Regions from separate parts of the Nocardiopsis sp. TRM 82005 genome, predicted to be linked through region 2. Evidence: riboswitches for the same ligand, from Rfam matches in the RefSeq annotation. Region 2 holds a riboswitch; each other region holds the start of a gene.
The links. A riboswitch is a leader RNA that binds a small molecule or an ion and turns the genes downstream of it on or off. The one in region 2 is predicted to bind cobalamin.
Positions count from the first base shown of each region.

Region 1 (7,780 bases), on a different contig from region 2:
ACGAGGACACCACTTGGGGCGAGTTCCCCGGTCTGCTGCGCATGGCTGAACTGGGCTGCGGCTACGCGGTGAACCTTGTCCTGTACGGGCCGGAACGCGGACGCGTGGTCTACACCTGGAACGACGAGAAGCCCCCGTCGTTCCCGCCGGGCGCCGATTTCCCCGCATGGTACGAGACCTGGCTGGACATGTACGCCTGCGGCCTGCACTTCCCCGAGGGAGAGCCGCCGCGCGAGCTGCGGCACGACTACGGACACGTCCTGGTCACCCGTCCCGACTACCTGCGCCCGTGGGTGGTCGAGCGTCACGGGCAGGCGATGCGTGCGGTTCGCATGGGTGCCCGGTGCGGACCCGGTGGCGAGACCGGTCTGAACGATGCGACCGCCGAGCGGTTCGCCGGCCTGGCCGTCTCCGAGGCCCACGGGCCCGACCGGCTGGCGGCGGTGTGCGCGCTCAGCCGCGGCCGGGGACATCCGGAGCGGCTGCGCCGCGTCGCGCAGCGGGGGCACGGTGCCCCGGCCGACCTGGCCCGTGCCCTGTCCGGAGCCGACGCCCTCTGAGAACCGGGCCTGTGGTCGCCGCTCACGGGCGATCGCCACAGCCTCACGTGCCGTGGAAGACCGTGAGGTCGATCGCGGGTGCGTCCGTGTACACGACGCCCCGCTCGGGCGGGGGCGCCCGACGCGGCGTCGGTGCAGTGGGCGTCGAACATCTGTGCCTCGTCGAAGCCAGGGACGAAGGACCGCAGGGCGATGAGGGCGTCGCAGATCAGGAACAGCGCTCCACCTGCCGCCGTCCAGGCGTTGGCCCCCGTGGCCAGGACCGCCATCAGCGCTAGCACCAGCCCGTACAGCAGGACGGGGACCAGCAGACCGTGGGCGTGCGGGGCACACACCCACACCAGGGCGGACACGAAACCGAGGTAGGGCACCAGCAGCCACCGGCGGTGGCGGAGCACGCTCTCGGTCCGGTACGGCCAGAAGGCGAACACGTACACCACCTGTGTGACCAGGAAACCGCCCACCATCAGCAGGAACGCGGTGTCGCCGTCGGCCAGTGCGGGAAGGGAGCCGCCGAGCCAGGAGAAGACCAGGGCGATCAGCGCCAGCCTCACCAGACGGGGGCCGGTCCGTGGCCGCGAACACCCTCAGTGCCGGGGCCGGCATGAGCAGGACCCGCGTCGGCCGCGACCAAGAGGCGAGGCCGAACAGCTGGACGGCCAGGTGGGAGGCGGCCAGAGCGAGGAAGAAGGCCAGCAGAGCGCGGGCGAGGGGGTGGTGGGGGACCCTCAGGACATGGTACGGACGCCTTCTGGTGATCCTCGGTGAACTGCCTCCGCGGGCGGCCTTCGAGGGGGACACGGCTTCGGGGCGCCGGTTCCACCGGCGCACGAGTCCCCAGGGACGCGTGCGTGCGACGGGGACCGATCGCGTGATCGGCACACACTCCTCAGCGAGGGTGTGTGCAACGGCGGGGCCGATCCGGCCGTCGGCCCCGCCGCATCACGTGGTCAGTGCCGGGGAGTGTCCGCCGCGCACGCCCTAGCTGTACCTAACCTCTGTGGTCAGTACACCTAGCGCCCGGGGATGGTGTGGTAGCGCTCCGGGTCGAGGTCGTGCAATGAGCCGTCGGCGAGGCCTTCGACCACCGACTCCAGGCCGCGCTCGACCGTCTTGACGAGCTGGCCGCGCTGGCGGGCTCCCCAGCTCTGGGTCTGCCCGCGCACCTCGAACAGCATCGCGCCGCTGCCGTTCAGGGAGAAGGAGCCCAGCGCCGTCCCGGGAAGGTCGAGGTCCTGCGGGTACAGCGTGATGTTGTCGAACCCCGAGCTGCCGTAGGAGTTCAGCTCGTCGTACACCGCGAGGTTGACCTGGCGGGAGAGGTCGAAGTCGTAGAGGTCGGCGTACTCGGAGTACTTCTCACCCTCGGGGGTGCCCGGGTCCGGGACGAAGTCGGCGGAGACGGACAGGTTCACCCACTCCCCGCCTTCCTCCTCCTCGTAGCACGGCCCCTGGTGGTGCAGGTCGATGTAGACGTCCACCCCGCCCCGCTCCTCGGTGAGGTCCACGTAGAGGTCGCGGACCGTCTGGGACTCGGGGTGGATGTACCAGCCGGGCTCGCTGGACCGCCCCGGGAAGTCGTCGGGTTCGGGCACGTAGGACAGGTCCGGGTTGAAGTCGCGGTTGACGTCGAACCCGGGGCGCTCGGAGTAGTCGTCTCCCTGTAGGGACCGGGTGTAGTAGTTCCACGGGGGCTGCGCCCCCTCCAGCTGGGGGAAGTCGGCCACGACGTCGTCCCAGCCGCGGTCGTTGCCGCGCCGGTCCAGTTCGCTGGCGTCGGGGTTCATCTGCGGCACCGCGACCAGGGTGACGTCCTCGCGCAGCCGTTGAGCCCGGGGAGTTCTGGCGCTCATGGTGCGCAGCAGGTTGAGCAGCGCCTCTGTGCCGGTCTTCTCGTTGCCGTGGATCTCGCTGGTGACCAGCACGGTCTGCGGTCCGGTGCCCACGCGCGCGGACCAGATCCCGCGCCCCTGGTGGGAGCGGCCGATCTCCTCGACCGCCAGTACGTCGCCGCGCTGGCGTTGGAGGGTCCGCAGCTCGCGTTCCAGCTCGGCGTGGTCGGTCCACGACCGGCCGCCGGTGTCCCCGGTGTTGGACGAGCAGTTCGCCTGCGAGGGCTGCGCCGCCGCGGGGGAGGCGGGCGCGACCATCGAGGTTCCGAGTAGTGCTCCGGCGAGCAGTGCGGCGAGCGGTGCGCGGTGGCGGAGCCTCCGCTGGCGGTACGGGGTCAAGAGTCCTCCTGCGGTGTGGGGGGACAGGGGCTGGTCTTGGCACACTCAGATTTACGCAGATATGTACAAATGGTCAATAGTTTGATCTAGGTTTCGTTTTCCTGGACGTGGGAGTCCAGCCCTCGCCAGGAGTCCCTCGGGGCTGGGTAGTGGCTCTGTCACCTGCGCATCCGTGGCGGATTGGATATCGTTTTCGCACCCAGGGGAAAGGGAATGGTAGGAAAGCGGTATGCAGGATTTTTGATGGAACCGGGGTGGGCGGGCCATCGCGACGAGGCCGCGGGCAGGCCCGCCAATAGTGCATACCGACCAGTCGGTTACCATGGCGTCCGTGGTGCGCCCACGCTTCTCACACCCCTCGACCACACAAGGAGTCACCAATGGCCGTCGACCCCTCAGGATCCGCTCTCGCGGGCATGTTGAAGGATGACCCGGGCGGTCCCTTCGTCATGCTCAACCTGCTGCGCTTCGCTCCGGACGGTCGTTCCTCGTACGAGGAGTACTCGCGGCAGACGGCTCGCTTCCTGAAGAAGTACGGAGCCGAACTCCTCTACGCCGGTGACGGTGCGGCGCCCCTGGTCGCCGAGGACGGGCAGGACTGGGACGCGGTACTGCTCGTTCGCTACCCCGACCGGGAGACGTTCAGCCGCATGGTCGCCGACCCCGAGTACCAGAAGGTCACCCATCTGCGCTCCCAGGCCCTGACCGAGGCCGTGCTCCAGCCGACCGTTCCCTGGGGCTCCGGCCGCAGTTCGTAGACGGGGGCCTGCGGGCACGTTCAGAAGTCGTGCGGTGGCCATCGGGGCGGGCCGTGGAGACCTACCGTGAGTGACCGCGGCAAGGCACCACGGCCCGCTCCAGCCGTGCCTTCTCGCAGGCCGGTGGGGACCCTGGCTCAGACCGGTGATGAGCGAGGTATTACCCTCGTCGAGCCAGTCGAACTCCACCTCGTGGGGCAGGGAACCCGGTGAGACTCCGGGACTGACGCGCAGCGGTGAGGGTGACGGGCGGGCACGCCCCGGGAACGCGGTTCCCGGGACAGCCACTGGAGCACCGCTCCGGGAAGGCGCTCCGTACCGGTCGAACCCGAGTCCGAAGACCTGCTGGCACTGGCGGTGACGGGCCGCCAGGTCATCCGCGGACCCCGCGAACGGGTCCCTGACCCGAAGGACTCGCATGTCCCCGACGGAACCCCCGCCCTCCGCCCCTCGAACCCGGCGCGACCGCTGCCCCGGCGCCCTGCGTCCCTGGCCCGCCGAGGACGGGCTGCTGGTCCGTCTCCGGCTCGTCGGCGGCCGGCTTCCCGCCCGCTCGCTGCGGGCCCTGGCCGCCGTGGCCGACGAGTACGGCGTCGGCCGGATCCATGTCACCGGCCGGGCCAACGTGCAGCTGCGCGCCCTGCCCGGACGTGACGGGCGGTTGCCCCCCGAGGTGCTCCGGGCCCTTGAGGGGACCGGTCTGCTGCCCTCGCTCACCCACGAACTGGTCCGCAACGTGATGGCCTCCCCGTGCACGGGCCTGACGGGCAAGTGGGCCGGAGCCGGAGGCTCTCCTTTGAGGGTGGAAGCTTCGTCTGGCGCGGAGCGTCCCCCGGAGCGATGGCGGGCGACGGGCAAGTGGGCTGGGGCCGGTGGCTCTCGTTTGAGGGTGGAAGCTTCGTCTGGCGCGGAGCGTCCCCCGGAGCGATGGCGGGCGACGGGCGGGAGGGTGGACCTGCGCCCCCTCGCCACCGACCTGGACGGGCTGCTGTGTGCCGAGCCGCACCGAGCCGCCCTTCCCGGGCGCTTCCTGTTCGTCCTGGACGACGGACGCGGTGACATGCTCGACCGCTCCTGCGACCTGGGCCTCGTCGCCCTCGACGAGCAGGTCGCCCAGCTGAGGATCGGGGAGGGCTGGGGCCCGTTGACGCCGCTCGGCGGGGCCGCCGCCTCGCTCGTAGGACTGGCCGACGAGTTCCTGGAGCGGCGCGGAGACGGTCCCGCCGCGCCGTGGCACGTCGCCGAACTCCCGTCGCCGCTGATCGAACCGGCGCCACCGGACCCGCGACTACCGGCCCCCGCGCCGCCGCTGCCGTACGGTCCGCTGCCCGAGGGCGGACGGCACGTTCCCGTACCCGACGACGGACTGGACCGCCCCGCCGCCGAAGCGCTCGCCGAGGAGGCGCTCACCTCCGGATCCCGCGAGCTCGTCGTCACGCCGTGGCGTGGCATCCTCATCCCCGGAGAGACACAGTGACCGTCCCGAGCCGGCCGAACCGGCACTATGAGTACGTCGACGACGGGCCCGCGATCTACGCCGACTCCTTCGCCATCATCCGGCGTGAGGCCCGGCTGGGGCACCTGCCCGCCAACGCGGAGCGGCTCGCCGTCCGGATGATCCACGGCACCGGCCAGGTAGACCTCGCCGACGACCTGGCCGTCCACCCCGATCTGGTCCCCGCGGCACGGGCCGCCCTCCGGGCCGGTGCGCCGGTCCTGTGCGACGCGCGCATGGTGGCCGCTGGCGTGACCAGGAACCGCCTGCCGAGCGGCAACGAGGTGCTCTGCCTCCTCGGCGACGAGCGGGTCCCCGACCTCGCCCGGGAGTGGGGCACCACCCGCACCGCGGCCGCGGTCTCCCTGTGGGAGCCGCTGCTCGACGGCGCGGTGGTCGCCGTCGGCAACGCGCCCACCGCCCTCTTCCATCTGCTGGAAATGCTGGTCGACGGCGCCCCGCGCCCGGCTGCGATCGTCGGCTGCCCGGTCGGCTTCGTCGGCGCCGCCGAGTCCAAGCAGGCGCTGACGGAATTCGCGGGCCGACACGGCGTCGACGTCCCCTACGTGACCACCCGTGGCCGCCGCGGGGGCTCCGCGATGACCTCCTCGGCCCTCAACGCACTCGCCAAGGAGGAGGAATGACCGGTCGTTTCCACGGTGTCGGGGTCGGTCCCGGCGACCCCGAGCTGATCACCCTCAAGGCGGCCGGGCTCATCACCGGAGCCGACGTCGTCGCCTACCACGCCGGCGCGGGAAAGCAGTCCAACGCCCGGCGCATCGCCGCGTCCCTGATCCCGGGCTCGGCGGTCGAGGAACAGCTCACCTATCCGGTGACCACCGGCGCGACCGACCATCCGGGCGGCTACGCGGGTGCGCTGGCCGACTTCTACGAGGAGTCCGCCGCACGGCTGGCCGCCCACCTCGACGCCGGGCGCGACGTCGTCCTGCTCTCCGAGGGCGACCCCCTGTTCTACGGGTCGTACATGTACATGCACGACCGGCTGTCCGAGCGGTACGAGACCGAGATCGTGCCCGGAGTCCCGGCGTTCACCGCCGCCGCGGCGGCCCCGCTGGCCCGGCAGACCGACGTGCTCACCGTGCTGCCCGGCACCCTGCCCGAACCGGAACTGGCCCGCCGTCTGGCGGACACCGACGCGGCCGTGATCATGAAGCTGGGCCGGACCTTCCCGGCCGTCCGCCGCGCCCTGGAGGCGGCCGGGCGCCTGGAGCACGCGGTGTACGTGGAGCGCGCCTCGATGGACGGGGAGCGGCGGCTGCCGGTCTCGGAGGTCGATCCGCAGACGGTGCCCTACTTCTCCCTGGTACTGGTCACCGGCGACAGCCGCAACGGCAAGCGGTCCCGGCAGGGCGGCGCGGCGACGCCGACGGCACCGGAGTCCGCTGAACCGGCGGCCGAACTGCTGGTCGTCGGCCTGGGGCCCGGTCCCGGGCACTGGCTCACCCCCGAGGCCTCCGAGGCGCTCGCGGAGGTGGACCACGTGGTGGGCTACGCCTCCTACGTCGACCGGGTCCCGCAGCGCCCCGGACTCACCCGGCACGCCTCCGGTAACACCGTCGAGCTCCAGCGGGCCCGGTTCGCCCTCGACCTGGCCAGGCGCGGAGAACGCGTCGCCGTGGTCTCCGGCGGGGACGCCGGCGTCTTCGGCATGGCCACCGCCGTGTTCGAGGCGGCCGAGGACCCCGGCTACCAGGACGTGCCCGTCCGGGTGCTGCCGGGCGTCAGCGCCGTCCAGGCGGTCGCGGCCCGAGCGGGCGCACCCGTCGGCGGTGATTTCGCGGTGATGAGCCTGTCGGACCGCCTCAAACCGTGGGAGGTGGTCGAGCGGCGGCTGCGCGCCGTCGCCGAGGCCGACCTGGCGCTGGCCGTCTACAACCCGGCCTCCCGGTCCCGGACCGAGCAGATCGTCACCGCCCGCCGGATCCTGCTGGAGCACCGGAAGCCCGACACCGTGGTCGTCGTCGGCCGGGACGTCGGCCGAGACGGCGAGTCCCTGACGGTGACCACCCTCGACGAACTCGACCCGGCCGCCGTCGACATGCGCTGCCTGCTGATCGTCGGCGCGTCCGGCACCCGGGTCTCCGCGACGGGCCGCGTCTGGACCCCGCGGTGGGTGGGACCATGACCGTGCACTTCGTGGGGGCGGGGCCCGGCGCCGCCGATCTGCTGACGGTCCGCGCCACGCGGATGCTCGCCGAGGCCGACGTGGTGCTGTACCCCGGCACGTACCTGGACCCGGACGTCCTCACCCACTGCGCGCCCGGCGCCGCACTGGTGGACACCCAGGGCCTGGACCTCGACCGCATCACCGACCGCCTGGTCGACGCGCACGCCGGGGGGCGGGACGTCGTACGGCTCACCTCCGGCGACCCCTCGCTCTACTCGGCGCTCGCCGAGCAGACCCGCAGGCTCGACGCGCACGGTGTCCCGTGGGACGTCACACCGGGGGTGCCCGCGTACGCGGCCGCCTCGGCGCTGGCGGGCAGGGAGCTGACCGTGCCGCTGGTGGCCCAGTCGGTGGTGCTGACCCGGACCCAGGCCCGCTCGACCGCCATGCCGGACACCGAGTCGCTGGCGGCCTTCGCGGCGACCCGCGCCACACTGGTGCTGCACCTGGCGATCAGGCGGGTCCGGGAGCTGATGGCGCAGATCGAACCCGAGTACGGCGGCGGCTGCCCGGTCGTCGTCGTCCACCGGGCCAGCCAGCCGGACGAG
Region 1 covers NZ_JBWDTQ010000008.1:14,120-21,899, forward strand. The annotation lists gene AC0T5L_RS05910 (SMI1/KNR4 family protein) at 1-560, shown strand, start outside; partial or broken gene AC0T5L_RS05915 (lysoplasmalogenase family protein) at 773-1,114, opposite strand; gene AC0T5L_RS05920 (M14 family zinc carboxypeptidase) at 1,574-2,791, opposite strand; gene AC0T5L_RS05925 (DUF1330 domain-containing protein) at 3,172-3,549, shown strand; cobalamin riboswitch at 3,708-3,913, shown strand; gene AC0T5L_RS05930 (nitrite reductase) at 3,968-5,026, shown strand; gene AC0T5L_RS05935 (precorrin-8X methylmutase) at 5,023-5,688, shown strand; gene AC0T5L_RS05940 (precorrin-2 C(20)-methyltransferase) at 5,685-7,190, shown strand; gene cobM (precorrin-4 C(11)-methyltransferase) at 7,187-7,780, shown strand, end outside.
Region 1: another riboswitch for cobalamin. It lies ahead of AC0T5L_RS05930 (nitrite reductase); the one in region 2 lies ahead of metE (5-methyltetrahydropteroyltriglutamate--homocysteine S-methyltransferase).

Region 2 (7,780 bases):
ACCGCCGACGAACTCGGTGAGGAACTCGAACGCTACCTCGCCGAGCGCGAGGGCGACGGAAACGGATGACCGTGTTCTACCAGATTGTCTTCCGCTCGGTCCTGCGCCACATGGACGCGGAGAAGGTGCACAAGCTCAGCTTCGCCGCGTTGCGCGGGGTGTCCGCCGTCCCCGGTGTGGCCGCCGCGATGGGCAGGGCGCTCGGGCCGCGTGAGCCGGAGCTGACCGTGCGTGCCCTGGGCCGGGAGTTCCCCGGCCCGCTGGGGCTCGCGGCGGGCTTCGACAAGAACGCGGAGAGCCCCTCAGGGCTGGCCGCACTCGGCTTCGGCTTCGTGGAGATCGGTACCGTCACCGCACAACCCCAGCCGGGCAACCCCAGGCCGCGCCTGTTCCGGCTGGTGGGGGACCGCGCGATCGTCAACCGGATGGGCTTCAACAACGAGGGCTCCGCACTGATCGCCGAGCGCCTCCACCACCAGCTCGGCAAACGCCGTCCCGTACTGGGCGTCAACATCGGTAAGACCAAGGTGACCCCGGAGGAGGAGGCCCCCGCCGACTACGCGGTCAGCGCCCGGAGCCTGGCCCGCTACGCCGACTACCTGGTGGTCAACGTCAGCTCGCCGAACACGCCGGGGCTGCGCAACCTCCAGGGTGTGGAGCAGCTGCGTCCGCTTCTGACAGCCGTGCGCGAGGCCCTCACCGAGGCCGACCGCCCGGACCTGCCCCTCCTGGTCAAGATCGCCCCCGACCTCGCTGACGAGGACGTCGACGCCGTCGCCGACCTCGCTCTCGACGAGGGCCTCGACGGCATCATCGCCACCAACACCACCATCTCCCGCGAGGGCCTCACCACCGCCACCGACCAGGTGGAGGCCGCCGGTGCTGGTGGCCTGTCCGGGGCTCCGCTCAAGCAGCGCTCCCTGGAGGTACTGCGCCGTCTGCGCGCCCGCGTGGGCGACCGGGTCACCCTGGTCGCCGTCGGCGGCATCGAGACCCCGCAGGACGCCTGGGCCCGCATCCGAGCCGGAGCAACCCTCGTGCAGGGCTACACCGGCCTCATCTACGGCGGTCCCCTCTGGCCCCGCCGTATCCACCGGGGCCTGGTGCGGTTGGCCCGCTCCGCCGGTTACCGCTCCATCAGCGAGGCCGTTGGTGCTGACGTCCCCTCCCGCTCCGGCAACGGGGAGGAGCCGGACGCCGCGACCGTCACCGCGAACGGCTAGGGAGCGTTGTGCGGCGACGGGGTGCGACGGGGCCGTCCCGACGGTCGAAGGCAGAGGCAGAGCGGACGGGTCCACCTTCACCGGCGGATGGCTGAGTCCTCCCAGCCCGGCCTCCTGGGGCCGGGGCGGACACGGACGCTTCGCGTTCGCTCCGTGGCCGGGTGCTGCCGGCATCCCCGTGGTGGGGCGACAGCACCGGATCCGGCGCCCGCCCAGGGGAGCACCGAACAGACCGTTCCAGCGGCCGTCAGGATCCGATGGGGGCGGTCAGGCCCTCGGGCGGGTAGCTCTCGCCGGCCTCGGGGCCGCCGTAGACCTGGCTGACGGTCACGAACTCGTACCCCTGCCCACGCAGCTGCTCGATGATCTCAGGGGTAGCCGCCAGGGTCGGCGACAGGGTGTCGTGCAGCAGTACCACCGCTCCGGGCTCGGCATGCTCCACCACGCTCTCCACGATCTCGTCGCGGCTCAGGTCGGTCCAGTCCTTGCTGTCATGGCTCCACAGGATCTCGGCCATGCCCTGCCTGCCGATCTCCTTCAGCACCTCCGGCGAGCTGTCCCCGAACGGCGGCCGGAACAGCTCCACGGTGCCCCCCGTCTGGCGGCGCACCATAGCGCTCACCGCGGCCACCTGGCCGACCAGTTCCTCGCCGGAGAAGTATTCCGGCATGTGCTCGTGCAGGTCGTTGTGGCTGCCGAGCTCGTGTCCCTCGGCGTAGGCGCGCCGCAGCACACCGGGCCGGGTCAGGGACGGGTCGCCGTTCAGGAAGAACGAGGCCGTCACGTCCTCCTCCGCCAACAGGTCCAGCAGGTGCGGTGTCGCCTTGGCCGGGCCGTCGTCGAAGGTCAGCGCGATGCACTTGGTCTTCGCGCAGTCCACGTCCGGGTCACGGGCCGAGACCACTCCCGGAACCGCCGGGGCGGACTCCGGTTCGGTCCCGGGCTCCTCCACGGCCAGTACGGGCTCCTCGGCCAGCGACGCCTCCCGTGCCCGCTCGCCCAGGTCGGACAGCAGCGGCAGGGCCTGTTTCGAGGGCACGACCGCGACCATCCGGCCCGGCTCCGAAGTCGGTACGTGGCCCTCCACGACCGGGGACAGATGCCCGTCGTCGAACTCCACGACCAGGTCCCCGTCAGTGTTGAACCCCATCGAGTCGTACGTGCGCATCACCGGATGCAGGCCCTCCACGTCCACGTCCTCCTCGTCGGCGAACGCCTCGCGCACGATCCCGTTGAGCTTCTCCAGAGCCGCGTCGTCGGCCAGCAGCTCCGTCGCGTACGCGGTGTGGCCGGTGGACGCGTCGTACCAGTACGTCCCGTAGCCCTGGCGCAGTCCGTGGTAGTCCTCCTCGGTCCGCACCAGGCGCACGCCCAGCACGCCGTTCCCCGCGGCGGCCACCTCCCACTCGATGTCCAGGTGCATCGGGTTCCGGCTGGCGCCGCGGAAGTCCCGCACCTCCTGGTCCACCTGTGCGGCCAGTCCTTCGGCGAAGGCCTCGGCCCCCTCGAACCGTGGATAGGAGACGTCGATCTCCAAGCCTTCCGGCTGGTACGGGTGGTCCCCGAAGTCGCTCGCCTCACCGCGCCACTCGGCGATCTCATCGCCCGGCTCGTCCAGCAGGACCGTGATCAGCTCCGGATCGTCGGCCTCCGAGGCGGTCTCCTGGACGTCACAGGCCGCCAACGGCAGAACCAGTATCATCAGTACGGCCGCGGGCCACCACGGTCTGTGCTCCCACGGTCCGTGCCCTCCGCCCCTCGGGCACCGGACGGCTTCGTTCGGATGAACTCGGGTCGACGACAACACCGGACTCCCTCATCCCTAAGCAGGTGCCAACGCGGCTGCTGGGAGCAACATAAGTGACGCCGTCACCCCTCCTGTGAGCGTGACCACATGTGGTCACGCTCACAGGGCAGGATGCGTGTCCCACAAGTTGTCCCCGCTGCTTCCAGCACCATCTTGCTCACTCACGGGTTCCTTCGCCATCGTCTCCCGTCCGACGCTCCGACACCGCATCCCTAGGCGGACGTGTCGGGGAGGTCGGGAACCCCGTCGACGTAGACCTCACCGGGGGTCGTGGTTCCGAGCATCTGGGAAACGGTGACCATGGTGTACCCGCGCGCGTCCAACTCCCCGACGATCGTGCGGGCGGCGTCGATGGTGGTGCCGTGGATGTCGTGCATGAGGATGATGGCCCCGTCCGAAGCGCCGTCCAGCGTCCGGTCGGAGACCACGGGGGCCTTCCGGTCCTTCCAGTCGTTGGTGTCCACGCTCCACAGGATCTGGGCCAGCCCCATGTCCGCGGTCACCGACGCCACACCGTCGTCGGTGGAGCCGTACGGCGGGCGCATCAGATTCATGGTGTGCCCCGTCTCGCGGTACACCAACGCCTGCACGGTGTCCAGGTCCGAGCGCGCCCGGCCCGAGCTCAGGCCGGCCAGGTCGGGGTGGTTCAGGGTGTGGTTGGCCAGCTCGTGTCCCTCGGCGTAGGCGCGCCGCACCGTGTGCGGGTGCTCCATGACCGGGTATCCGGTGACGAAGAACGTGGCCCGCGCGTCGTACTCGGCCAGGACGTCCAGCAGTTCGGGGGTACGTCCGCCGGGCCCGTCGTCGTAGGTCAGCGCCACGCACTTGGTGTCGGGGCCGGAGCAGCCGACGCCGTCGTCGACCACGGGCAGCTCTCCGGGCATGGGACCGTCCCCGTCCTCCTGGCCGTCCTTGTCGGCCTGGGGCGGGGCGGGGATCACGAAGTCCTCAACACCCACGGTCGCGGTGTCACGCACGCGCGCGCCCAGCTCCGACAGCAGTTCCCCGGAGTCCTCGGCGTCGATGACCGCGTGCGTGCGGCCCTCCGACACGGGGGCGACCTGTCCGGCGTCGAACTCCACCACCAGGTCCCCGTCGGGGTTGAACCCCATCGAGTCGTACAGGGAGCGGATCGGATGGATGATGTCCGGGTCCGCGGCGCCGTCCCCGCCCTCCACCGCCTCGCGCACCAGTCTGTTGAGCTCTTCCAGCTCCTCCTGCCCGGCGATCAGCGCGGCGGAGGGGTGGTGCTCCGCGGTGGCGGTGTCGTACCAGTAGGTGGTGTACCCCTCCTCGGGCCCCTCGGAGTCGGTCTCGACCCGCGTCATCCGGACCCCCACCAGACCGTTGCCCGCCGCGGTCAGGTTCCACGCCGCCTCGAAGGAGACCGCGCCCGGGCTGGCCGCCTCGAAGGCGTGTACCTCATCGGTGAGCTCGCGCTCCAGGAAATCCTCCAGCGGCTCGGCGTTGGGGATGACCGGGTAGGTCACCGAGGTGGTGATCCCGCCGTCGTAGGCGAGTTCGGCTTCTTCGGTGCCCACAACGTCCGCCGCGTCCACCACGGTCAGCCCGTCGGGACCGCCCTCGGCCGGAGGCGGCGCCTCGTCCTCGCCGGAGGACGCCGACGCATCGTCAGCCGGCGGAGACTCGGCCCTGTCGAAAGGGCGGACGGCCAGCAACACCATCCCCGCCAGGACCAGAAACGCAGCCAGGACCGTGATCAGAGGATGGTCCGGTGTCATGGTCGGGCGGGACTGCTTGTTCACGAGGGAATCTCCACGTTCATCGTCAGACGAACGTCCGCGGGGAGCGACAGGGGAGGGCTCACCGCGTAACGCTTCACATCGGGTGTGACGTCGGCTGTGTGACAGGGGTTCGCGCTGTCTGGCCGGACGCATGAGGGCGCACGCCGGATACAAGGGCGGAGGGGGCGCTCCCTATACTTGCAGGCGTGGAAGGTACACGCGCCACCCCGCGAACCGGACGGTACCGGTGGGGTAGGGGGGTGTCGTAAGAGGGAACCCGGTGCGAATCCGGGACTGCCCCGCAGCGGTATGGGGGAACGAGCGTCACCACAGGCACTGGTGGCCCGGTCGAGAAGGTCGGGAACTGGGAAGCGGTGGCCAGTAGGAGGAGCGGTGTCCGCACCGCCCGCGCCCCCGAGTCCGAAGACCTGCCTCCACCCGGCGGTGCGTCCGTGCCGCCGGTGGTCCCGCGCTCCGAGGGAGGGCCGGGGGCGGTGGACAGGTGTGCACGCTCATGGCGTGTCCGTCGGCGTGCCCGCTCCTCGCCCCGCCTCGTGGCCGGTACCCGGCTTTCGACGAGGGAGAGAAGCTCATGACCGAGATCCCCAGGCCCAAGACGGGCCCCGCCTCCCCGGGCGCGCCCCGCTCCTCCGTGCGCTCCACCGTGCACGGTTACCCGCGCATCGGCCCCGACCGCGAACTCAAGCGCGCCAGTGAGTCCTACTGGAAGGGTGGGACCACCGCCCAGGAGCTGGACTCGGTCGCAGCCGACCTGCGCCTGGGCGTCTACACCCAGCTGCGCGAGGCCGGGGTGGACGACATCCCGTCCAACACCTTCTCCTACTACGACCACGTCCTGGACACCGCGGTCCTGTTCGACCTGGTCCCCTCCCGCTTCGCCCCGCCGGCCGCCGCGGACAGCCGGGACGAGGAGCTGAGCCGCTACTTCGCCCTCGCACGCGGCGAGCAGGGCGCCCCGCCACTGGAGATGACCAAGTGGTTCGACACCAACTACCACTACCTGGTCCCCGAGCTCTCGCCGAGCACCCGCCCCCGCCTGGTCGGTGACAAGCCCGTCGCCGAGTTCCGGGAGGCCGCCGAGGCCGGTTTCCACACCCGTCCGGTCCTGGTCGGCCCGCTCACCTTCCTGATGCTGGCCAAGGCCGCCGACGACGCTCCCGGGGGATGGGAGCCCATTGAGCTGCTCGACCAGCTCCTGGACGCCTACGCCCGGCTCCTCGGCGACCTGCGGGCCGAGGGCGCCACCGAGGTCCAGCTGGACGAGCCGATCCTGGCCACCGACGAGGGCCGCGCCGCCATCAGCCGCCTGGAGCGCGTCTACCAGCGCCTGGGCTCCCTCTCCGACCGTCCAGCCCTGCTGGTCTCCACCTACTTCGGTTCCATCGGCGCACCCGCCCTGCGCGCTCTCAAGGACTCCCGGGTCGAGGCAGTCGGCCTGGACCTGGTCACCGACGACGAGGGCGTGGACGACCTGGTGAAGGTATCCGGCCTGGGCGGGACCCGCCTGGTCGCTGGCGTGGTGGAGGGACGCAACGTCTGGCGCACCGACGTTCCGGCCGCCGTGGCCACGCTCGGCACGCTGCTCGCCCTCACCGACGAGCTCACTGTGAGCACCTCCTGCTCGCTGCTGCACGTGCCCCTGGACCTGGACGCCGAGACCTCCTTGGCTCCGGAGTTGCGCGGGGCCCTGGCCTTCGCCAAGCAGAAGGCGGGAGAGGCGGCCCTGCTCGGCCGCGTGCTGTCCGAGGGCGCCGAGGCTGAGTACGCCGAAGAGGGCGATGCCCGCGACCCGGCCTTCACCGACGCCCGCGTGCGCGCCCGCCTCGACGCCCTGGGCCCGGATGCCTACCAGCGCCCCCAGGACCGCGGCGCACCCACGGACACCCCGCTCACCACGACCACCATCGGTTCGTTCCCGCAGACCCCGGAACTGCGCCGCGCCCGGGCCGCGTACCGCAGGGGAGAGCTGGCTGAGGACGCCTACAAGCAACTCCTACGCGAGGAGATCGACCGGGTCGTCGCGCTTCAGGAGGAGATCGGCCTGGACGTGCTCGTGCACGGCGAGCCCGAGCGCAACGACATGGTCCAGTACTTCGCCGAGCAGCTGGAGGGCTACGCCACCACCGAGAACGGCTGGGTGCAGTCCTACGGTTCGCGGTGTGTGCGTCCGCCGATCCTGTTCGGCGACGTCTCGCGCCCCGAACCCATGACGGTCGAGTGGATCACCTACGCCCAGTCGCGCACCGACAAGCCGGTCAAGGGGATGCTCACCGGTCCGGTGACCATGCTCGCCTGGTCGTTCGTACGCACCGACCAGCCGCTGGGCGAGACCGCGCTCCAGGTGGGCCTTGCGCTGCGCGATGAGGTCGCTGACCTGGAACGCGCCGGGATCCGCCACATCCAGGTGGATGAGGCGGCCCTGCGCGAGCTGCTGCCGCTGCGCGGGGAGCGGCGCCGGGAGTACCTGGACTGGGCGGTGAACGCCTTCCGCCTGGCCACCTCCGGGGTGTCACCGTCCACGAACATCCACACGCACATGTGTTACTCGGAGTTCGGGCTGATCGTCGACGGGATCGAGGCCCTGGACGCCGACGTCACCAGTGTGGAGGCCGCCCGCTCGCGCATGGAACTGGTACGCGACCTCGGCAGCCGCGGTTACAAGCGGGGGATCGGCCCGGGCGTGTACGACATCCACTCCCCGCGGGTGCCCTCGGTGGAGGAGGTCGAGGGGGCGTTGCGGCTGGCGGTCGCCCACATCGACGCCGGGAACCTGTGGGTCAACCCGGACTGCGGCCTCAAGACGCGCGGCTACGCCGAGGTCGAGCAGGCCCTGCGCAACATGGTGGAGGCGGCCCGCCGGGTGCGCGCCGGCCTCTAGGGAGACGCACGGCCCGTCTGGAGGAGGGCGGCACGGGTAGGGGGCCGCGGCGAAACGCCACGGCCCCCTTGCTCATGGGAGTGGTCAGCTACCGACCACGGCCAGC
Region 2 covers NZ_JBWDTQ010000016.1:30,341-38,120, forward strand. The annotation lists gene AC0T5L_RS12695 (proteasome assembly chaperone family protein) at 1-69, shown strand, start outside; gene AC0T5L_RS12700 (quinone-dependent dihydroorotate dehydrogenase) at 66-1,223, shown strand; gene AC0T5L_RS12705 (polysaccharide deacetylase family protein) at 1,471-3,027, opposite strand; gene AC0T5L_RS12710 (polysaccharide deacetylase family protein) at 3,243-4,772, opposite strand; cobalamin riboswitch at 5,017-5,225, shown strand; gene metE (5-methyltetrahydropteroyltriglutamate--homocysteine S-methyltransferase) at 5,368-7,674, shown strand; gene AC0T5L_RS12720 (DUF3558 domain-containing protein) at 7,759-7,780, opposite strand, start outside.

Region 3 (7,780 bases), on a different contig from region 2:
GGGGAGCCTCTCTACTCGCCCCCGAGACGGAGGGCGCGGGCTCCGGGGAGCAGGGCGCGCCCGGCGCCCCGGCTCCCACGCGGCCTGACGCGGACGCCCGAACCGGAGAGGCCGCACCGTCCGCGGGGGCCGATCTGGCCGCTTCCGCGCCGAGCGGGGAAGCACGCGCCGAGGCCGCCCCCTTCTCCGCTCAGGAACACCCCGGGACAGGGGAGGACCCCACCGGGCGGGGCGACGCGCGGCCTGTGTCCGAGGGCGGCCCGGTGTCTGGGCTCCTGGACGTCCCGGACGCGCCCCACCCGGAGGCAGAGTACCCGGAGCGGCCCCAGGGCACGCTCCCCGAAGACCTGCCCGGCGCCCCGGCCGCTTCTGCCCAACCGGAGCCCTCGGGGGCCGAGTCCTGGACAGGTGCCGTGGACGGCGGGCACGCCCCCGTCCCGGGCGGATACGAACAGCGGATCGCCGCCGTGAAGCGGATCCCGGCCTCTCCCTGGCGGCGTGCCGTCTTCGCCGTGACGGGAGGACGCCTCAACCTCGGTTGAGCCCCAGCCGGGCGAACGGTCGGCTCCGGGGCCGGAGATGCCTCTGGAAGGCGGTGTGACCGCTGAGGGAGAAGGGGCCGAGGGGAGGCCGAGGGTGCGTCGGACAACGATGTGCCCACGGATTCCGGGTCCGGTCCCGGCTCCGGAGAGGCCGCTCCTGAACGGTGATCCCGCTGGACACCGACCAGCGAACGGCGGAAGTCGGACAACGCGTTCACCGATTCGGTCCGCGGTGCACAGGGGCCCGTCACGCTCGGTACCGGCGTAGTTCGATTCGACTCAGTACTTGGGCGGGAAACGGATAACCGAATCCTCGCGAAGTAGGACGTCGTCGTGGTGGGAGCCGTGGCCCTGACGTTTCCCGTGCGCACCCGGGGTCCAGATCCCGCCCGGCTTTTTTCGGGATCGCCCTGAGAGCCGGGAATCCGAGAACACCCTGACGAGCCATCTTTGGGTAGTAGGACCGTAACTCTCTGTATCAACAAGGGGCACGCAAAACCATACAGACTTGGCTAGGCTGTGCCCCGGTCATGGACATGACCCCAGAGACAACAGGGAAGGGAGGCGGTGTGAGTGGATCGCTGCGCGTTGTTCGTTGACGCGGGATACCTTCTCGCGGACGGCGCGATGGCCGTACACGGAACCCGCAACCGGGACTCCGTCTCCTGGGATTACACCGGTCTCGTCCAGTTCCTCAACGAGGTTGCGCGGGACCGCACCGGTCTGCCGCTCCTGCGCTGCTACTGGTACGAAGCCGTCGCCGACGACCGGCGGACCCAGGAACAGGACGGCATCGCCGATATCCCCGGCATCAAGTTCCGTGCCGCGCGTATAAGGCCGGGCCGTCGCGAGGGCGTGGAGAGCTACGTCCAACGGGACCTCACCACGCTGGCCCGCACCGGCGTCCTGTGCGACGCCGTCCTGGTCAGCGGTGACGAGGACATGGCCTCCGTCGTCGCGGACGTACAGGACATGGGTGTGCGCGTCACCGTCGTGCACATCTCCGTCGAGGGGAACTGGACCATCTCCCGCGCCCTGCGCCGGGAGTGCGACGACCTCATCGAGATCGGCGCGGGACACCTGCGCCCGCACGTCAACCTGCTCTCCAGCGGCGGCTCCGCCCAGGAGACGGCGGCCAAGACCACCACACCGTTCGCCAACGGCCGCGCCCGTTCCGCGCCCGAGACACCGAGGCAGCCTGTCGCGGCCGAGCCCGGAGGGAACCGGGCCGAACCGGCGGCATCCTCGGCCGCGGGTCTGGAGGCGATGTTCGCCGGGACCGGAGGGCAGCCCGCTCCTCAGGGCAATGCCATGGACCAGCTGCGCGCCATGCGCCGGAGCCTCGCCCAGCAGCGCGGCGGCGACCACCTGGTCGGGCCCGGTGCGGAAGGTCAGCAGCACGGCGCCATCGACGCGAACGGGTTCCCCTCCGGGGGGCAGGCCCCGCCGAACATGGGCGGCAACGGTGCCTATCCCGGCGCCCCGATGACCGGGGGGCACCCGGCACAGAACGGCCAGGGAGGCTATCCCCCCACCGGGGGCCACCAGTCGATGCGCGGTGCCGACCAGGCGGGTTACGGACTGCCCTCAAGACCGGCACACGGGCAGGGACAGGCCATGACCGGGCCGCAGCAGTCCTTCGCGAGCGGAACGGGGCCTCAGCAGTCCTTCAACGGCGGAACCGGGCCGCAGCAGTCCTTCGCGCACGAGACCGGGGCCCAGTACTCGTTCGCCCCGGACGCGCAACACGGGCAGCCGGGGCACACACCACCACAGAGAAGCGGCCCACCACAGGACCCAAGGTTCGGCGCGGGAGACAACTCCGGCTTCGGAGGTACGTCCGAAACAAACCCTACCTATGGGACCAGTACGGAAACTGACACCGCCCACCGCGGTGGGGCGGCTCCCTCCTACGAGGGGCCGCCGCCTACTGGTCCCGAGAACGCCGGCCGGTTCGGCGCCGGCGACTACCAGGAACTGCGTCCCACTCCTGGATATCCCCAGCAGATGCGCTCCTCCGCGCATACCGTTGACGAAGCGGTGCATGTTGCGCACAAAGAAGGGAACGACTTCGCGGAGTCGATCGCTCGCGAGGCGCCCGCCCTGTGGGTCGAGGCCGTCCTCGCCCGCAGGCCCCGGATGCCCTCCGACCTGGAGGCGCGTCTGCTTCAGGGCTCCTCGCTGCCGGTCGACCACCTGTTGCGTGACGAGGTCCGGGACGGACTGCGCCAGGGGTTCTGGCAGGCACTGGAGCGCGCCAGACCCTGACCTGAGCTTGGGAGTGCGAGTAGGGGATGGGGGCGATGCGGTTGACCCACGTGACGACGGCAGAACTCGACAGTTTGGAGTTCCACGCCGTCCGGTCCGGTGAGCATGGGCCGGTTGCAGCCCAACTCCTGGACCTGGCCAACCGGGTCGATGCCGGAAGTGAGATCTCCCGCGCGGAGCTGTTCGTGCGCGCGGGAGAGCAGTGGGAGATCGCCCAGGAGTTCGAGCGCGCCTGCGCGGCCTACCAGCGGGCGATCGACGACGGCGGGCCCACGGTGATCGACGCGCGCGCCCTCAGCGCCGGGGCCCTGATGCAGCTGAACGAGGCGGAACAGGCCTACGCCCACCTCAAGCGCCTGGACGCGGAGGAGCTCCCGGGCCTACAGACCTACATCCACGTCGCCGAGGCGCTGTACGCCCACGACGACCTGGAGGGCGCCGAGCGGTGGGCGACGGCCGGCGCGGACCGCTTCCTCGACCTGGCCTCCTCCCCCTACGTCCACGACCTGCTGATGGAGCTGCTGCGGATCCGTTTCCGCATCCGCGTCGATCTGGGGCTGGGCGAGGACGTCCTTGACCGGCTGCTCGACGGGGAGTGATCTCCCACCGTGAGAAGACGGTGACGCACGTGACACGTGGTTGCGTGCGCTTCCCGGTGGCCTGGCCGGGCGGGGCCCACCGGAGGGGGATCCGCGGAGCGGACGGGCCCGCTGAGCGGTCTCCGGAGCCGTCGCGGCCATCGCCGCGCGCCGCCGCAAGGCGGTGCCCGCCGGAGCGGCCACGGCGGTGTCGACGGCGCTGCTGCTGGTGTACTGGGAACTGATGGCCCGTCACTTCGACGAGAGCCGGCAGCGGATCGGCGAACCCGGTCCCGGGACCTGAGGACCCCTCTGGGACGGTCCTTCGCCGGAGCCCTCCGGGCCGGGGCGGAATCTGACGAGTGAGCTTTCCGACGTCCGCCGGGGACATGTGACACGCCCGGGCCGACCATCCCCGCGAACCGCCCGTGCGGGCCCGAGGCGGCGGCCGGCGGACCGGGTACGCCAGGTTCCGCGGTCGCCCCGGACCGCCGTGCGCAGGTGTTCCGGGCCGTGCGGAGGGCACGTCGGAAGCGCTCCGGGTACGGGCGGTCCCGGTGACGTTCTAGGCTGTGTCGAGTCGCCCCCGGAGCTGGCTCCGACCAGGTGTCACGCCTTCGGTGAGCAGGTGCGCGCCTCCCCCTCATACCACGCCCGGAGCGCGTGTTCGGCAGCCGTCGAAGAACCTGAGAAATCAGTGACACGCCATCATCTTGCGGTGTTCCAAGCTGACATCCCCTAGATGTAGTATCTCTCCCGCTGGTGGTTCACCCCTGGGTGAGGCAAGAGGGAACCCGGTGCGAATCCGGGGCTGCCCCGCAGCGGTGAGTGGAGACGAGGACGCCACAGGCGCCGGGAACCCCCGAGGACATCCCGGAGCGGTGACCTCCACGAGCCCGAGGACCTGCCACTGGTGCGCACGTGAGCGTGTGCCGACGACGGGGCCTTCGAGGGTGAGCCGCCGCGATCCACCGGTTGACGACCGTCCGCACCCAGTGCGCCGGTCCACCGGTGGGAGCCGTGCACCTTGCTTCTCGGTCCCCTCCCCGCCGGGACTCTTCTATTGAGGTTGGAGCCGCTGTATGACCCTTGACGTCGAAGCCGTGCCCGCGTCCGTTCGGTCCGAGCAGACCAACGACGGCAGCCCCCCTGCCGCCGCCGACCGGATCGAGCACGTCGTAACCGAGGCCTGCGCGCGGCTTACCGGTGTTTCGGCGGAAAAGGTCCTCACCGAGGCCCGTCGCGGCTTCTACCCCGGAATCCCCGACTCCGAGGTGGAGCTGGCCCTGGTCATGGCTGCCCGCAGCTTCGTGGAGGTGGACCCCGACTACTCGTACGTGGCCGCCCGTCTGCTGCTGGACACGCTGCGCCGTGAGGCCCTCACCTTCATCAGCGGCGCCCCCGACACCGCCAGCCAGTCCGAGATGGGTGAGCGCTACGCCTCCTACCTCGCCGCCTACGTCAGCCGTGGCATCGACCTCGGCCAGCTCGACCCCGCGCTGGCCGGGTACGACCTGGACCGCCTGGGCGCCGCTCTGCACCCCGAGCGCGACGAGCAGTTCACCTTCCTGGGCATCCAGACCCTCTACGACCGCTACTTCCTGCACAGCGACGAGGTCCGCTACGAGCTGCCGCAGGCGTTCTTCATGCGCGTGGCCATGGGTCTGGCCCTCGACGAGGACGACCGCGAGGCCCGCGCCATCGAGTTCTACGAGCTGCTGTCCTCGTTCGACTTCATGGCCTCCACGCCCACCCTGTTCAACTCGGGCACCGTGCGGGCGCAGCTGTCCTCCTGCTTCCTCACCACCACCGGCGACGACCTGCACGCCATCTTCCACGGCATCAGCAACAACGCGATGCTGTCCAAGTACTCCGGCGGCCTCGGCAACGACTGGACCCCGGTGCGCGGCCTGGGCTCGCACATCCGCGGCACCAACGGCAAGAGCCAGGGCGTCGTCCCGTTCCTGAAGATCGCCAACGACACCGCCGTCGCGGTCAACCAGTGTTTCGCTCCCGACACCCCGGTCTACACGGCTGACGGCTGCAAGCCCATCTCCGAGATCGGTGTCGGGGACCTGGTCCTCGGGCACAGCGGTAACTACCGCGAGGTCACCGACGTCATGATGTACGACCAGGTCGATCCCATGGTGGAGGTGAACATCAAGCACTCCCTTGAGAGCCTGAAGGTCACCTCTGGCCACCCCTTCTACGCCATCCAAGGTGTGCCGCTGGGGCAGTCGAACAGCCGCACGCTGAAGTGGCTCGAGAACGACAAGGTCCGGGCCGAGTGGGTGGAGGCCGAACAGCTGTCTCATGGGGACTACGTCGCCCAGGTCGTGCCCAAGGAGATCGTTCCGGTCGAGGGATTCACCGAGGAGGACGCCCGCCTCTACGGCATCCTCCTGGGCGACGGCCACTTGTCCAAGGACGGGACGCAGTGGGGAGTCTCGGGCAATCCTGAGCTCGACACCCACCTGGACTTCGTGCGCCGCTACCTGGATGCACGCGGCATCCACTACTGGGAGTCCGGCCGGGGTGAAACCTACCTCCAGATCCACTGGGCCTCCGGACGCGGCGTGACCCGGGACGAGACCACCGGCCGCATCACCGGTGCCGGTGAGCCGACCCTTCCGCTCACGGCGGAGGACATCTACGACGGCGAGCACGCGAAGCGCATCTCCCGCAGGTTCAGCCACCTGCCGCACGCCCAGACCCGGGCGATGCTCCAAGGGCTCCTGGAGACCGACGGCGGTGTGTCCCGCGGTGTGGAGATCTACTTCACGAGCACGTCGCGCCCGTTGGCCATGGGCGTCCGCTACCAGCTGTTGCGGCTGGGCGTTCCCGCCGCCGGACAGTACCGCGAGAGGGAGCAGGCGCACACCGGGCGCCGCTCGGACGGCAGCGAGATCTCCTTCTCCGGCACGGTGAAGGCCTTCGACATCCGGGTTCCCGCGGTGGAGGGCATCGCGGAGCTCGTCGGCTGCCGTCCGCTGGTCAAGAGGAACTGGATCGACCACAAGGGCATGGTCTTCACCCGTGTCCGGGACGTCGCCCGAGCCGAGGTCGTCCCCACCGTGTTCGACCTCAAGGTGGAGACCGACGAGACCTACATGACCGCCGCCGGTCTGGTGCACAACGGCGGCAAGCGCAAGGGCGCGGTCTGCGCCTACCTGGAGACCTGGCACATCGACATCGAGGAGTTCCTCGACCTCCGCAAGAACACCGGCGACGAGCGCCGCCGCACCCACGACATGAACACCGCGAACTGGGTTCCGGACCTGTTCATGCAGCGTGTGGAGCAGGGCGGCACCTGGACCCTGTTCTCGCCGGACGAGGTCCCCGACCTGCACGACAAGTACGGCGCCGAGTTCGCCGAGGCCTACGCGCACTACGAGGCCGAGGCCGAGGCCGGGCGGATCAAGGTCTCCAAGCAGGTTCCGGCCGTCGACCTGTGGCGGCGCATGCTCACCATGCTGTTCGAGACCGGGCACCCGTGGATCACCTTCAAGGACCCGGCCAACCTGCGCTCGCCGCAGCAGCACATGGGTGTGGTGCACTCCTCCAACCTGTGCACCGAGATCACGCTGAACACCAGCGCCGACGAGGTCGCGGTCTGCAACCTGGGCTCGGTCAACCTGGCCCAGCACGTGGGCCCGGAGGGCCTGGACGCCGAGCGCCTGCGCCGCACCGTCCGCACCGCCGTGCGCATGCTCGACAACGTCATCGACGTGAACTTCTACACGATCCCCGAGGCGCGCCGCGCGAACATGCGCCACCGCCCCGTGGGCCTGGGCCTGATGGGCTTCCAGGACGCCCTGTTCAAGCTGCGCACGCCGTTCGCGTCCGAGAGCGCGGTGACGTTCGCCGACGAGAGCATGGAGCTCGTCAGCTACTACGCCATCGAGGCCTCCTCCGAGCTGGCCGACGAGCGCGGCTCCTACGAGAGCTTCGAGGGTTCGCTGTGGAGCCAGGGCGTGCTGCCGATCGACTCGCTGCGGCTGCTGGCCGACGCGCGCGGCGGCGTGCTGGACATGGACCGGGGCGAGACCCTGGACTGGGACTCGCTGCGCGAGCGCGTCAAGGCCACCGGCATGCGCAACTCCAACGTGATGGCGATCGCTCCGACCGCGACCATCGCCAACATCACCGGGGTGAGCCAGTCGATCGAGCCGGTCTACCGCAACCTGTACGTCAAGTCGAACATGTCCGGCGACTTCACCGTGGTCAACCCCTACCTGGTGCGCGACCTCAAGGCGCGTGGGCTGTGGGATGACGCCATGGTCTCCGCGCTGAAGATGTACGACGGCAGCCTCGGCGCCATCGACCGCGTTCCGGACGACCTCAAGGCCCTGTACGCCACCGCCTTCGAGCTCGACCCGGAGTGGCTGGTGG
Region 3 covers NZ_JBWDTQ010000020.1:153,521-161,300, reverse strand. The annotation lists gene AC0T5L_RS17080 (hypothetical protein) at 1-542, shown strand, start outside; gene AC0T5L_RS17075 (NYN domain-containing protein) at 1,116-2,810, shown strand; gene AC0T5L_RS17070 (hypothetical protein) at 2,837-3,409, shown strand; cobalamin riboswitch at 4,135-4,314, shown strand; gene AC0T5L_RS17065 (ribonucleoside-diphosphate reductase subunit alpha) at 4,471-7,780, shown strand, end outside.
Region 3: another riboswitch for cobalamin. It lies ahead of AC0T5L_RS17065 (ribonucleoside-diphosphate reductase subunit alpha); the one in region 2 lies ahead of metE (5-methyltetrahydropteroyltriglutamate--homocysteine S-methyltransferase).

Region 4 (7,780 bases), on a different contig from region 2:
ACGGACAGGTGGGTGGCCGCGGTCATGGAATCGTCGGCCGTGTCGCCGCCGAACGGCCGGGCCACTTCGAGCACCAGCTCGACCGCGCGCTGGTGCGCGGGGCGGTCGCCGAGGTCGCTGGCGAGCACGTCGAGTACGGCGGCCATCTCGCACACCACCGGTGCGATGCGTTGGCGCTCGCCCGCCTCCATGGACGCCGCGGTCCGTGCGAGCGACAGGCAGCTCTCACCGAGGATGATGAGCCGGTCGACCCTCTCGTCCTCGTACCGCAGCGGTTCGGGGCTGGTCCACCGCGCGGTGGACCAGCGGGCGATGCGGTGGCTGTTCTCGCGCGCGCGGCTGAGGTCGGCCATCGGCCTGCTCAGGGCGCCCAGGCGGTCCACCGTCCGCGGGGAGGGGTCCTCGTCCTCCCTCAGAGCGCGTCCGGTCTCGTCGAGTATGCGCACGATCTCCGCCAGCGCGGTCTCCTCGGTACGGCGCAGCCGGGCGACGGGGCGCGTGGGGAAGAGCAGCTGGCTCATCACGAGCGCCACGCCCGCTCCGACGAGGGCGTCGGTGAGCCGGCTGATGCCCACCTGGCCGTCGGTGAAGGTCACGGTGAGGATCGCGCCCGCCGCGGCCTGGGCCATCACGAGCCGCTCGGCGCCGATGGCGACCGCGATCGCCATCGCCACGCCGATGGCGACGGCCAGTGCCGCGTAGCCTCCGCCGGTGGCGGCGACCGCCAGTTCGCCGACGACGATGCCGATGACCACGCCCAGCAGCATCCGGACGGCGTTGGTTCCCCGCTCACCGCCCGTGGCGTTGAGCGCGATGACCGCGGCGATCGGCGCGAAGAACGGGAAGTGGTCCTGGATGAGGCCGCCCGCGATGATCCACGCCGTGGTCGCGGCGATGGTGGCCTGCAACACCGACCACATACTGGCGGACAGGCGCTCCAGCGCCGCCGAACCCGCGTGGGCCGCCCACCGCCATCCGGCTCGGACGGGACCGCTCAGATACCGTATGCCCCCTCACCAGCCCCCGGAGTCGGCGGACCACCGCGTGCCCGCGTGAAAACAACCGCCGCAGCCATCGATACCCAGGTCGGCACCCACGGACACAAACACCGAGGTCGGAGCGGGCGGGACGCAGTGTCCAGGCCGTCGGCGAGCGCGCTGGCCGGTGCGGTGGCCGGGTGGCCGGGTACGGGCTTCTCCTGGTCGGCCGTGCGGATGCTCCTGGCCCGCACGGGCGGGCCGCGGGATGGGTGGGCTGACGCCGTGCCACCGGACCTCTCCTGGCCGCGAACGGGCATGGGTGCGGCGGAGAGGGGCCGCGACCTATCGGGCCTCCTCCAGCAGGACCGCCTTGGCCGCCGCGTCGGCCTTCACCGTCCCGGTGACCAGGAACGCCATCAGGGCGGTGTACCCCGCGACGGCGGCGATCCAGGTGAGGGGGAGGAGGGCCTCGACCGCCATGGCCGCGGGGACGGACACGACCGTGACCGCTCCGGCGGTGTACCCGACGCGCACGGTGGCCGTCAGCCAGGGGACCGCCGCCAGGTGTCCCTCGCTCCAGGCCCGGTCCGAGGCGAGGGTGGCCTTCGTCCTCAGGCCGATCAGGACGTTCCTCCCCAGGGCCCCGCCCACGGTGGAGTTCCTGACGTGGTGCACCGCTCCCGTGGCGGCGAACAGCCCGAAGGCCAAGGCGAGGAGTCCGATCACTTCTTCCATGGATGCGCCCTCTCGTGTCGCGTCCCGAACCGCCGCGTACCCGCGCCCGGCCGTGTCAGCCGAACAGTTCCAGAAGCACGACGACCAGGCCGATGACGAGCATGGACGCGAGGATGAAGTAGCACCCGACGCTCCCGGTCGGCCCGGGGTCCCTCGTCGGCCCCCGTCGAATGTCGTTCGCGCCCTTGCCCCGACCTGCGCGACGTCCCGACTTGCTCTTCTTCTTGGCGGCCATCCCGGGCGCGTCCTCCCCACACCGCGTACGGTCCTCTGTGCGTTCGGACCGCAGATCCTACGCCACGGGACGGCCCCTCCTCCATCCGGGAGTTCGCGAACGCGGGAGCCGGCCGGCCCTTCGCGCTTCGCACGGCCCGCGGCGCTCCCTGGCGCGAGGACCGCCCCGCCCGCGGTCACCACCGCCGTCGACAGGGCCTCACAGCATCCCCGACAGGACCGGGACCGCGTTCACCGCGCCGTGGACTACAAGGACGGGCCACATCAACCGGTAGCGGCTCCACAGGTAGCCGAGGAACAGTCCCGTCACTCCCTGGTTGACGAGGGCGGAAGCCAGGTCGGTGGGAAGGTGGCCCGTGCCCTGGATGCCGACGTGCCAGACCGCCCAGAGCAGGGAGGCCAGCACGATGGCGGGCCAGCGGCCCAGCACGCCCTCCCACCGGGTCTGGAGCCAGCGCCGGTAGAAGACCTCTTCGAGCAGGCTGTTGAGGGCGAACACCACGGCCACGGTGACGACCAGCGAGACGGCGTCGACGCTCGCCGCGTAGTCGCTGGCCGGTGCGGCCATCGGTCCGGTGTAGGAGAGGAGGAGCCAGACGGCCACCGGTACCGCGGGCCCGTAGCGCCACCGCGCCGTGGACCGCTCGGATACCGGCCGTGTGACCGGGTCATCGCCGCGTGTCAGCCGGAACAGCACCAGGGGCACGGCCAGCAGCAGGGTGAGCTTCAGGGCGGTGTGCGCGGGTTCACCGCCGCCCACCAGCCGCAGCGCCACGGCGAAGAGCACGGCCGACGCCAGGAGGACCTCCGCACGGACGCGGGACGCACGTTCCGCGGGGCCTCCCGTCGCGGACGGCTCCCGGGGCGGTACCAGCCGCACGAGGACCAGGCCCGCCAGGGCCGGGACCCAGCGGTGCCACATGGGAACGGTGTCGTGGTGGTCGGCCGAGTACCGGATGCCGGCGGCACCGTTCATGGTCAGCCACACCGCGGATCCGGCGATCAGGGCCAGCCCGGTCACCAGTACGGCGGGCCCCAGCGCCCGATGTCCGAAAAAGGGCCGCCATGCCTTGTTTCGCATCCCTGAACCTTATGGGATCGCAGAAACGGACGTGAAGTCATGGCAAGTATTCTTTGGACCGGAGGCCAAAGGCCGAAGGAAACCGGCCAGACCCGGTTCTCCCTGACGGCCCCTGTCGCAGCATCGGCCTTTCCCGGTCTCCGACACGCGTTCCCCCTGAGCATGGGTAGCACGCCCCCGGACAAACGTGTTCTCCGCGATCCGAGGGTTACCTCCGCAGCCGGGTCCTGCTCGGCCCCCTTGCGTTCTCCCGTAAATCGTTCGCCGAATTCCTCGCGCATCCCTGGCCGAGACGTAACCTGTTGAGTACGATCACCAGCGGTGAGGGAAAAGGCCCCGCCCCCGACAGGCCCCACGAATCCCGTTCCGCCCCGGCTCCGAAACACCCCTGCCGTCAGGAGAAGCGTGAATAAGAGGATCGGCATCATCGGCGCCGGGACCGCGGGCCTGCACCTGGGCCTCCACCTGTTGCGGCACGGGGTGGAGGTCGCCCTCTTCACCGAGCGCTCACCGGACGAGCAACGGCGGTCCAAGGTGCTCAACACCGTCGCCCACCACGCGGTGACCGTGGAACGTGAGCGCGCCCTCGGCGTGGACCACTGGCCGGCGGAGGAGTACGGATACCCCGGACACCAGTACCGCGTGGGCCCCGGACCGGAGCCCGCGGCCTTCGCGGGCGTGTTCCGCGCTCCCAGCCGGGCCGTGGACTACCGGATCTACCAGCCCCGGCTGACCGAGGACTTCGCCGAGCGTGGCGGGGAGCTCGTGCTCGGCCGGCTCTCGCCCGAGGACGTCTCCTCCCTGGCCTCCCGGTTCGACCTGCTCGTGGTGTGCACCGGACGCGGCCCGTTCGCGCGGATGTTCGACCGGGATCCCGCGCACTCGCCCTTCAGCCGTCCCCGGCGGGCGCTGTGCGCCGGCCTGTTCACCGGCATCGCCCAGCACCCCACCCCCAACGTGACCTTCCACGTCTCCCCCGGCGCGGGCGAGATGATCGAGATCCCCACGTGGACCGACGGCGGCCAGGTCATGTCCCTGGTCATCGAGAACCACTACGGCTCTGATCTGGAGGCCCTGGCCGCCACGCCCTACGAGGACGACCCGAACGCCTACCGGGATCTCGCCCTGGGCCTGCTCCGTGAGCACTATCCGGCATGTTTCGAACGGATCGATCCGGCGGAGTTCGCTCCCCTGGACGGGCCGCGCGGCATCGTCCAGGGCGCGGTCACCCCGGTGGTGCGCCGCACGCACACCGTGCTGGACGACGGCACCGTCGTGCTCGCCCTCGGCGACGCACACGTGACCGTGGACCCCCTGCTCGGGCAGGGGGCCAACATGGCCTCCCACGCCGCGTGGGTGCTCGCCGAGGAGATCGTCCGGCAGGACGTCCTCGACCGCCGTTTCGTCGAGCACGTCGACCGGCGCAGGCAGGACCGTGTCCTGTCGGCGTCACGCACCACCAACCTGCTCATGGAGAACCTGGAGACCCTGCCCGAGGACTTCCTGGGGTTCCTCGGGGAACTGGGCCGGAACCCCTCCCTGGCCGACGAGTTCACCGAGTGGTTCAACTACCCCGAGCGCTTCTGGGACGGCCTGGCCGATCCCCGGCGCACACAGGCCTGGATCGGCCGGCACACCCCGGACCCGGTCTGAGCCACGCCCCGGCGGAGCACCGCCGGACCTCTCCGCCGCGGAGGGCCCCGGCAGGGCCTTGGTACTCTGCCCGAGCCAGCCGTACCACGTTCCGTGGTCAGGGAATCCGGTGCGAATCCGGAACTGACGCGCAGCGGTGAGGGGGATGGGCAGGGTACTTTGCGCCACTGGGGCGAGACCGCGGCGACCGGAGCGTCGACGCGGCCGCGGCCTGGGAAGGCACCCTGTCCGGGCGAACCCGAGTCCGAAGACCTGCTGGCACCTTCGCGTCGAGTGCGCGGAGGACGACCAAGGCCAGGCTCCGCGTTCGAGCCCCGACATCCAAGGCATCCCCATGCTGCGTTACGCGCCGCGCCCCGCCGCGCTCCTGTTCATATCCTCCCTGTTGCTCACCTCCTGCGGCTCCTCCCAGGGCGGGGAGGCCGACGGGGCGGAGCCCACCGCCGGCACCGGCTCCCCCCACACCATCGACAACTGCGGACACCGGGTCGCCCCCGACTCGGTGCCGGAGCGAGTCGTCTCCCTCAACCAGGGCAGTACCGAGATCCTCCTCTCCCTCGGTCTGGCGGACCGCCTCGTGGGCACCGCCACCTGGACCGACCCGGTCATGGAAGGGCTGGAGGAGGAGAACGCGGGCGTCCCGCGGCTGGCCGACGACAACCCCTCCTTCGAGAGGGTCCTGGAGGCCGAACCGGACTTCGTGACCGCCTCCTTCGTCTCCACGCTCGGCACGGGCGGCGTCGCCACCCGGGAGCAGTTCGAGGAGCTGGGCGTGCCCACGTACGTCTCCCCGTCCGACTGCGCCGCGGGCAAGGACAACGAGAGCGGAGGGGACGGCTCCCGCGGTGAGCCGCTCACCCTGGACACCGTCTACGGCGAGGTCCGCGACCTGGCCCGGGTCTTCGGTGTGCGGGAGCGCGGGGAGGAGCTCGTCGCGGGGCTGGAGCAGCGGGTGGACACGGCGACCGAGGGCCTGGACGCCTCGGACGCCTCCCTCATGTACTGGTTCGCCAACTCCCAGTCGCCCTACCTCGCCGGCTGCTGCGGCGCCCCGGGCGCCATCACCCGTGCGGTCGGCGCGCAGAACGCCTTCGACGACACCCACGACGAGTGGCCCCAGATCAACTGGGAGACCGTCGCCGACCGCGACCCCGACGTCATCGTGCTCGGCGACCTGACCCGCGAGTCCCAGACGGCCGAGACCGCCGAGGCGAAGATCGACTTCCTGGAGACCAACCCCGCCACCCGCAACCTCACCGCGGTGAGGGAGGAACGGTACATCCTGCTCAGCGGCCAGGCCATGAACCCGACGATCCGCACGGTCGAGGGGACCGAACGGGTCGCCGACGGTCTGCGCGGCCTCGGGTTCACCCAGTGAGCGGTGCGCGTCTCGCGCTGCTCATCTCCAGTGGACTGGCGGTACTGGCCGTGTCGGTCTCGGTCACCGTGACCATCGGCCCCGCCGACATCGCCACGGCCGAGGTCTGGGGGTCGGTCGCCTCCCGCCTCGGGTTCGGTGAGAGCCCCCTGCCACCGCTGCGGGAGGGCATCGTGTGGAACCTGCGCATGCCCCGTACACTGCTCGCCGCGGTGTGCGGGGCGGGCCTGGCCCTGTGCGGCGCGGTCATGCAGTCCCTGCTCCGCAACCCGCTGGCGGACCCCTTCGTGCTCGGTGTCTCCTCCGGTGCCTCCACCGGAGCTGTCGCCGTGATCGTCCTCGGGTGGGGCGCCGGGGTGGTGTCGCTGTCTGCGGGGGCCTTCGCCGGGGCGCTGCTCTCCTTCGGGATGGTGATGCTGCTCAGCCACAGCCTGGGCGGGAGCATGGACCGCGTCGTGCTGTCCGGGGTCGCGGCCATGCAGCTGTTCTCGGCGCTGACCTCGTTCACCGTGCTGACCTCGGCGGACGCCGAGACCACGCGTGGGGTGCTGTTCTGGCTGCTCGGCTCCCTCAGCGGCGCCGGATGGACCGACGTGGTCCTGTGCACGGCGGTGCTGGTCGGCGTGCTCGCCGTCTGCCTCGCCCACACCACCGCCCTGGACGCCTTCGCCTTCGGCGAGGAGGCCGCCGCGAACCTGGGCGTCCGGGTGGTCCGGGCCCGCGTGCTGCTCCTGACCGCCACCGCCCTGCTCACCGCGGTCCTGGTCAGCTCCGCCGGGGCGATCGGCTTCGTGGGCCTGGTCCTGCCGCACGCCGCGCGTGCGCTCACCGGTTCCACCCACACCAGGCTCCTGCCGGTCACCGCGCTGACCGGGGCCGTCTTCCTGGTGTGGGTGGACACGGTCGCCCGCACCGCGCTGGATCCGCAGGAGATCCCGGTGGGGGTGGTGACCTCCCTCATCGGCGTGCCCGCCTTCATCGCCGTGCTGTACCGAGCCAGGAGGCTGACATGAACGACTCCGACCAGGCCGTGGCCCGCGTCCGCGCCGGTGTTCCCCCAGCCGGAGGACGGGAGAGCGGCTGGGACCGAAGACCGTCCGGCGGGGGCGGTGGAGGGCTGAGCGCCGACCGCGTCAGCCGCCGTGTCGGCGGCCGCCTCGTCCTCGACGGTGTCACCGTGGCCCCGCGTCCCGGCGAGACCGTCGGCCTGCTCGGCCCCAACGGCTCGGGCAAGTCCACACTGCTGCGGCTGCTCGCCGGCGTCCTCGCGCCGTCCGCGGGCGTGGTCACCCTGGACGGCCGGCGGCTGAGCCGGACCGGACGCCGCGCCGCGGCGCGGCGCGTCGCCGCCGTCCAGCAGAACGCGCACACCCAGACCGAGCTGACGGTCCGGGACGTCGTGGCCCTGGGGCGCATCCCGCACCGCCGCCCCTGGTCGGCCATGTCCGCCTCCGACCTGCGCGCCGTGGCGGCGGCCCTGGAACGCGCCGGCCTCACCGGACGGGCCGACCAGTCCTGGCACACGCTGTCCGGCGGCGAGCGCCAGCGCGCCCAGATCGCCCGTGCCCTCGCCCAGGAGCCGAGCGAACTCCTGCTCGACGAGCCGACCAACCACCTCGACATCCAGCACCAGCTCGACCTGCTGGAACTGGTCACGGGCCTCCCGGTCACCACCGTGATCGCCCTGCACGACCTCAACCTGGCCGCGATGTACTGCGA
Region 4 covers NZ_JBWDTQ010000008.1:37,640-45,419, reverse strand. The annotation lists gene AC0T5L_RS06035 (FUSC family protein) at 1-1,007, opposite strand, end outside; gene AC0T5L_RS06030 (hypothetical protein) at 1,323-1,715, opposite strand; gene AC0T5L_RS06025 (hypothetical protein) at 1,771-1,950, opposite strand; gene AC0T5L_RS06020 (lysostaphin resistance A-like protein) at 2,149-3,030, opposite strand; gene styA (styrene monooxygenase subunit StyA) at 3,436-4,683, shown strand; cobalamin riboswitch at 4,743-4,957, shown strand; gene AC0T5L_RS06010 (ABC transporter substrate-binding protein) at 5,018-6,061, shown strand; gene AC0T5L_RS06005 (FecCD family ABC transporter permease) at 6,058-7,074, shown strand; gene AC0T5L_RS06000 (ABC transporter ATP-binding protein) at 7,071-7,780, shown strand, end outside.
Region 4: another riboswitch for cobalamin. It lies ahead of AC0T5L_RS06010 (ABC transporter substrate-binding protein); the one in region 2 lies ahead of metE (5-methyltetrahydropteroyltriglutamate--homocysteine S-methyltransferase).